DNA from 3 places in the Pseudomonas sp. NFACC46-3 genome. Region 3 is predicted to be linked to each of the others. Evidence: predicted binding sites of a transcription regulator. Region 3 holds the regulator's gene; each other region holds the start of a gene.

Region 1 (2,269 bases), on a different contig from region 3:
CACCAGGGAACCTTCGCGCAGCGCCACCCGCGTCAGCCCACCAGGCACCACGCGGGTCTCGCGCCCCGACAGCACAAACGGCCGCAAGTCGATGTGGCGCGGGGCGATGCCGTTTTCGACAAAGGTCGGACAGGTCGAGAGCGGCAGCGTCGGCTGAGCGATATAGGCGTGCGGCTTGGCCTTGATCCGCTCTCGGAAGGCATCGATCTGCGCCGTCGTCGCGGCCGGCCCCACCAGCATTCCGTAACCGCCGGAACCCTGGGTTTCCTTGACCACCAGGTCGGGAAGATTCGCCAGCACGTGGGAAAGTTCAGCAGGATTACGACATTGCCATGTAGGGACGTTCTTCAGAATCGGCTCCTCGTCCAGGTAAAAACGGATCATGTCGGTGACGAAGGGGTACACCGACTTGTCGTCCGCCACGCCCGTGCCGATGGCGTTGGCCAGCACCACGTTGCCGGAACGATAGGAGGACAACAGGCCCGGCACCCCGAGCATCGAGTCCGGGTTGAAGGCCAGCGGATCGAGGAACGCGTCGTCGAGGCGACGGTAGATCACATCCACCGCTTTCGGGCCGTCGGTGGTGCGCATGAACACTTTGTCATCACGCACGAACAGGTCGGCGCCTTCCACCAACTCCACGCCCATCTCTCGGGCCAGGAACGCGTGCTCGAAGAACGCGCTGTTGAAACGCCCCGGCGTGAGCACCACGACACTGGGATCGTCCAGCGGGCTGGCGCTTTTCAGGGTGTCTAGCAGCAGGTTCGGATAATGATCGATAGGGGCGATGCGCTGGGCGGCGAACAGTTCGGGGAACAGGCGCATCATCATCTTGCGGTCTTCGAGCATGTAGCTGACGCCGCTGGGCGTACGAAGATTGTCTTCGAGCACGTAGTACGTGCCGTCACCGTCGCGAACCAGATCGACACCACAAATGTGGGCATAGATGTCGCGGTGCAGATCAAGCCCCTGCATCGCCAGTTGGTACTGCTCGTTGACCAGCACCTGTTCGGCGGGAATGATGCCGGCCCGGATGATCCGTTGTTCGTGGTAGAGGTCGGCCAGGAACATGTTCAGCGCCTTGACCCGCTGGATGCAGCCGCGTTCGACCACCCGCCATTCACTGGCCGGGATGCTGCGCGGAATAGTGTCGAAAGGGATCAGGCGCTCGGTCCCCTGCTCGTCCCCGTAGAGCGTAAACGTAATGCCAGCACGATGAAACAACAGGTCGGCTTCGCGCCTGCGTTGCGCCAGCAGCTCACCAGGCGTTTCAGCCAGCCAGCGGGCAAACGCCTGGTAATGCGGGCGGACCTGGCCGTTGGCATCGTACATTTCATCAAAACCGCTGCGGATCATGCCGTACTCCTTGTCACCCTGGCAGCAAGGCTTCGCAAGCCCCGTGCCATCGGCATAAACGCTTTATGATCAACGGGTTGGATTCTCCTCTGACAGGCCGCGCACTTTTCTAGTGCAACAAATGCCCCCACCCCGCTGCCCCCGCTTCATTGCGACGCAGGGGCGTCGCTCTGCTGAGCATAGTCTCGGAAAAACGACGCGACTTGATCTGGATACAGTTAAGTACAAAACCTGGGGAAGTGATTGTGGTGTGTCAGCGAGTAATGATGTTGATCGTGCAGCCGCCATCGCGAGCAAGCTCGGCTCCCACAGGGACTCTCGTTAGCTCACAGACATGAAAACGGCCGACACAAGGTCAGCCGTTGCTGTGGTTGCGGTGAGTGACTGTCAGGCCTGCAGGCGCCGGATCTCTTGCTTGACACCCCAGCCCTCGATCACACCACCCAAGGGTTCGACGACTGCCTCAAAGTCTTGCTCGAAGTCGCCAATGTCATCGTAAGTGGCGTACATCACCCGGCTCAGTTCCAACGACCAAGCCCCATCGTCCCGTGCACTGATCTGCGCGTTCAACGATTCTCCCCGAAAATGACCTGCCGCCCTGCGCGCCCGCTCCTCGTCCGGGAAAATGGCGTAGAACTCAATGGGATGGAATCGGGAAAAATCGAAACCGCCTTCTTTCATGCGGCGCAACACGCTGGTGCTGATGTCTTCTTGATAGGCTGTGCTCATGAAACGTCCTCCTGAAACCAATGGATAGACTTTCCGTCTTCCCGTGCGTGAAGCCCTCAGGCTGCAAGCGGTACGGCATCAAATGGCCGTCGGGACACAAGCATGTAGCTGACAAGACCGGACCTTGGCGATCCTTTCGCTGATCTCAATTGCAGAGTAGCCGCAAGTGGCGGCCGCTGCCAAG
Region 2 (2,269 bases), on a different contig from region 3:
CTTGGAAAAGTGTGAAGAGGAGGCAAAGCCGAACTCCAGCGCCACGTCGGTCAGCGAGCCGTCCTGAAGACTCATGTTCAGCAGCGCCTGGGCCGTGCGCCAGCCGCGCAACACCGGTTTGGCCGCGCTCCCCAAGGCCTGCTGGCACAGCCGCCGAAAATGCGAAACCGACACGCCGTAGCGCTGGGCCAGCGTGTTGAGCTTTTCGCTGTGCGTGCCTTGTTCCAATAAAAACCGTACGAGCCCGTAGCTCTCGTGATGCCGCAACAGGTTGGCAGCCGCGTGATAGGCCGCGGTGCCGCCCAGCGCCTGGCCGATGAACCAGCGTTCGAATCGTTCCTGGGAGCGGACGACTTCCTCGGTCACCGGCAACAGGGCCCACGGTCCAACTGCCCCCCGTTGCCCGACCTCGACGAAGGCATTGCTCATGTCGAAAAAAGCCTGCAACTTCACCAGCGGCGCCGCAGTCACAGGCTGGACCTGCAACGGGCCACCACTCCAGCGCAGCGAATCACCCGCCACCACCACCCCTTCCCAACCGACCGGCAGGCGATGACTGACGCCAAACCTCGCGGCGCTCAGTTGAACCGGGCTTTGCGCGACACGCAGGTGCAGCACCCGTTCGCGCTGTTCAGGCAATGCCGTGGAGCGAGATGATTTGTCCTGCACGCCGGTCTCCTTTGCTACGTAGCCTTGGAAGGGCCGACAGGATGAAAGACCCGGCGTCTTGAATCTTGATGGAAAGGTGATGGGGCACGCACTGGCATATGCCTTGCACCCTTTTCGTTCATCGGCGCCCATGCCAATGGCGGAATGAGTGCCACACTGATTTAAAGGACAACGGCGTCGTCATCCGGCCCTGCCCTGGCAGCGCTGGGTACGGCGCTTTTTTTACGTGGAAGGTGATGCGCGATGAATGAAGTTCCAGCCAACCCCCTGGCTTGGGTCAACGGCAGCGATGCCCCGGAAAAGAGCGCAGTCGACCTGGGTTTCATGGCCTTGAGTGACTGTGCCCCAGTCGTGGTGGCCGCCACCCAGGGCTTCGCCCAACCCTATGGCCTGACCCTGAACCTCAAGCGCCAGACGTCCTGGGCCAACCTGCGGGACAAGCTGGTCAGTGGTGAAATCGATGCCGCCCACAGCCTCTACGGCCTGATCTACGCCGTGCACCTGGGGATCGGCGGCGTCGCGCCGACCGACATGGCCGTGCTGATGGGCCTGAACCAGAACGGCCAGAGCATCAACCTGTCCCATGGCTTGCAGGCCCAGGGCGTGACCAGTCCTGAGGCACTGGAACAGCACGTGCACCAAACTCGCCCGAAACTGACCTTCGCCCAGACCTTCCCCACCGGCACCCATGCCATGTGGCTTTATTACTGGCTCGCCGCCCAGGGCATCCATCCCTTGTCGGATGTCGACAGCGTCGTGGTGCCGCCGCCGCAAATGATCGCGCACCTGCAAGCCGGACGTATCGACGGTTTTTGCGTCGGTGAACCCTGGTGCGCCAGCGCGGTGAAGCAGAACCTGGGTTTTACCCTTGCGACCACCCAGACCATCTGGCCCGATCACCCGGAAAAAGTCCTGGGCTGCACCCGCGCATTCGTCGAGCAGTACCCCAATACCGCCCGGGCCCTGGTGATGGCGATCCTCGAAGCCAGCCGCTTCATCGAACAAAGCAGCGAAAACCGTCGCAGCACCGCACAACTGTTGAGCGCGCCCGAATACCTCGACGCGCCACTGGACTGCATCGAGCCGCGCTTGCTGGGGATCTATGCCGATGGCTTGGGCAACAGTTGGCAGGATCCCCACGCCATGCGCTTCCACGGCAATGGCGAGGTGAACCTGCCGTACCTGTCCGACGGCATGTGGTTCATGACCCAGTTCCGTCGCTGGGGCCTGTTGCGCGAAGACCCGGATTACCTGGCCGTGGCCCAGGACGTCCAGCAGCTCAAGCTGTACCGTGAAGCCGCTGGCGCACTGGGCATCGCGTCCCCGCGCCAGGACATGCGCAGCAGCCAGTTGATCGATGGCACCACCTGGGACGGTTCGGACCCGGCCAAGTATGCCCGCAGCTTCAAACTGCACGCCTTGAGCGATGCGGCTCCCCTTTTCGCCAGCCGCTGACAGGAGCCTCGACCATGCTGCGTATCCTGCTGATCAACGACACCGCGAAAAAAGTCGGCCGCCTCAAAGCCGCCCTGATTGAAGCCGGATTCGAAGTCATCGATGAATCCGGATTGACCATCGACCTGCCGGCGCGCGTCGAAAC
Region 3 (2,269 bases):
ATGGTTTCTAGTCGGATCATGGATTGGGGGGGTTAACGACCGGTTGCGCCCTGGAGGAGGCTCTGGGTCTTTTCCTTATGCTTTTTGAGTTGGCGATCCAGCTTGTCGGTCAGCAGGTCAATCGCGGCATACATGTCTGTGTGCTCTGCGTTGGCAACCACTTCTCCGCCGGGGATATGCAGCGTGGCTTCGATTTTCTGCAGCAGCTTCTCGACGTTCATCGTGACTTGCACGTTGGTGATCTTGTCGAAATGCCTCTCCAATCGGTCGAGTTTTTCGCCGATGTAGGTGCGCAGGGGTTCGGTCACTTCCAGTTGGTGTCCACTGATGTTGACTTGCATACAGCTTCTCCTTCGTTGCCAGTGCATAAAGCGGCAGGCAGAAATGCCTGCCACTGGAACGCTGTGGCGTGGCCTGTTACATCAACCGCTTGCGTTCGCTCGAAGGCGCGATCCCGAGGGATTCGCGGTATTTGGCGACGGTGCGGCGGGCCACCTGAATGCCTTGTGCCTCCAGTAAACCAGCGATCTTGCTGTCACTCAACGGCTTTTTCTGATTTTCCGCGGCCACCAGTTTTTTGATGATCGCGCGGATGGCCGTGGATGAGCATTCGCCGCCTTCGGAGGTGCTGACGTGGCTGGAGAAAAAGTATTTCAATTCATAGATACCCCGAGGGGTATGCATGAATTTCTGGGTGGTTACCCGGGAAATCGTCGACTCGTGCATGCCCACTGCCTCGGCAATGTCATGCAGGACCAACGGTTTCATCGCTTCATCGCCGTACTCCAGGAAGCCGCGCTGATGCTCGACGATCTGGGTGGCAACTTTCATCAGGGTTTCGTTGCGGCTTTGCAGGCTCTTGATGAACCAGCGCGCTTCCTGCAACTGGTTGCGCATGAAGGTGTTGTCGGCACTGGTGTCGGCACGCTTCACAAAGCCGGCGTACTGGGCGTTGACCCGCAGCTTGGGCACCGACTCCTGGTTGAGCTCCACCAGCCAGCGATCATTGTGCTTGCGCACGATCACGTCGGGGACTACATATTCGGGTTCGGTGGATTCGATCTGCGAGCCGGGGCGCGGGTTGAGGCTCTGCACCAGTTCGATGACCTGGCGCAGCTCATCTTCCTTGAGCTTCATGCGACGCATCAGTTGGCTGTAGTCGCGGCCGCCCAACAGGTCGATGTAATCGGTGACCAGCCGCTTGGCTTCGGCCAGCCACGGCGTCTTGGCGGACAACTGGCGCAGTTGCAGCAACAGGCACTCGCCCAGGTTGCGGGCGCCGATGCCGGCCGGTTCGAACTGCTGGATGCGATGAAGGACGGCTTCGATCTCGTCCAGCTCGATGTCGAGCTCGGGGTCGAAGGCTTCCAGGATTTCTTCGAGGGTCTCGTCCAGGTAGCCTTGGTTGTTGATGCAGTCGATCAGGGTCACGGCGATCAGGCGATCGGTGTCGGACATCGGCGCCAGGTTCAACTGCCACAGCAGGTGGCTTTGCAGGCTTTCGCCCGCAGAGGTGCGGGTGGTGAAGTCCCACTCGTCGTCATCGCTGCTTGGCAGGCTGCTGGCGCTGGTCTGGTAGACGTCTTCCCAGGCCGTGTCCACGGGCAGTTCGTTGGGGATGCGTTCGTTCCATTCGCCGTCCTCGAGGTTGTCCACCGTCGGGGCGGTTTCCTGGTAGGTCGGTTCCGGGATTTCGGTGTTGGTCTTCTGCTCGACGTTGTCGGCCAGCGGATCGGTGTTGTCGAAGTCGTCGCCTTCTTCCTGGCGTTCGAGCATCGGATTGGACTCCAGGGCCTCCTGGATTTCCTGCTGCAGGTCCAGGGTCGACAATTGGAGCAGGCGGATGGCCTGTTGCAGCTGCGGTGTCATCGTCAGCTGCTGGCCCATTCTCAAGACTAGCGATGGTTTCATGGCAGGGGCTTAACACCTTATTAGCCGGCGCACATGCGCCATCCACTACAGGGCGCCGAAGCGCCAAACTTAAGCAAATTATATGCCTGAAACTGAAGTGTTTGCCTAGAGCGTCGCCACAATAAAATTAAACGACGCTCGGACAATTCGCCAGACACTTGTGATTACAGGCGGAACTCATGGCCCAGATACACTTCCTTGACCAGCTCATTGGCCAGGATGGCTGCGGAGTCGCCTTCGGCGATCAGTTGGCCATCGTTGACAATGTAGGCGGTTTCACAGATATCCAGCGTCTCGCGCACGTTGTGGTCAGTGATCAGCACGCCGATCCCCTTGGCCTTGAGGTGATGGATGATCT

The links. The regulator sigma-54, encoded in region 3, starts transcription at its own class of promoters, with help from an activator protein. The targets are predictions, from matches to a motif close to ANTGGCATNNANNTTGCTNT.
Region 1: a site for sigma-54 is predicted at 1,388-1,407, ahead of BM300_RS09265 (circularly permuted type 2 ATP-grasp protein). Genes of this name have one in related genera too.
Region 2: a site for sigma-54 is predicted at 760-779, ahead of BM300_RS16295 (CmpA/NrtA family ABC transporter substrate-binding protein). Genes of this name have one in related genera too.

What each region holds. Positions count from the first base shown of each region.
Region 1 covers NZ_FOTH01000006.1:94,982-97,250, reverse strand. The annotation lists gene BM300_RS09265 (circularly permuted type 2 ATP-grasp protein) at 1-1,356, opposite strand, end outside; gene BM300_RS09260 (ribonuclease E inhibitor RraB) at 1,744-2,085, opposite strand.
Region 2 covers NZ_FOTH01000015.1:56,267-58,535, reverse strand. The annotation lists gene BM300_RS16300 (helix-turn-helix domain-containing protein) at 1-669, opposite strand, end outside; gene BM300_RS16295 (CmpA/NrtA family ABC transporter substrate-binding protein) at 913-2,124, shown strand; gene BM300_RS16290 (ANTAR domain-containing response regulator) at 2,139-2,269, shown strand, end outside.
Region 3 covers NZ_FOTH01000031.1:35,517-37,785, reverse strand. The annotation lists gene ptsN (PTS IIA-like nitrogen regulatory protein PtsN) at 1-20, opposite strand, end outside; gene hpf (ribosome hibernation-promoting factor, HPF/YfiA family) at 33-341, opposite strand; gene BM300_RS24290 (RNA polymerase factor sigma-54) at 418-1,911, opposite strand; gene lptB (LPS export ABC transporter ATP-binding protein) at 2,076-2,269, opposite strand, start outside.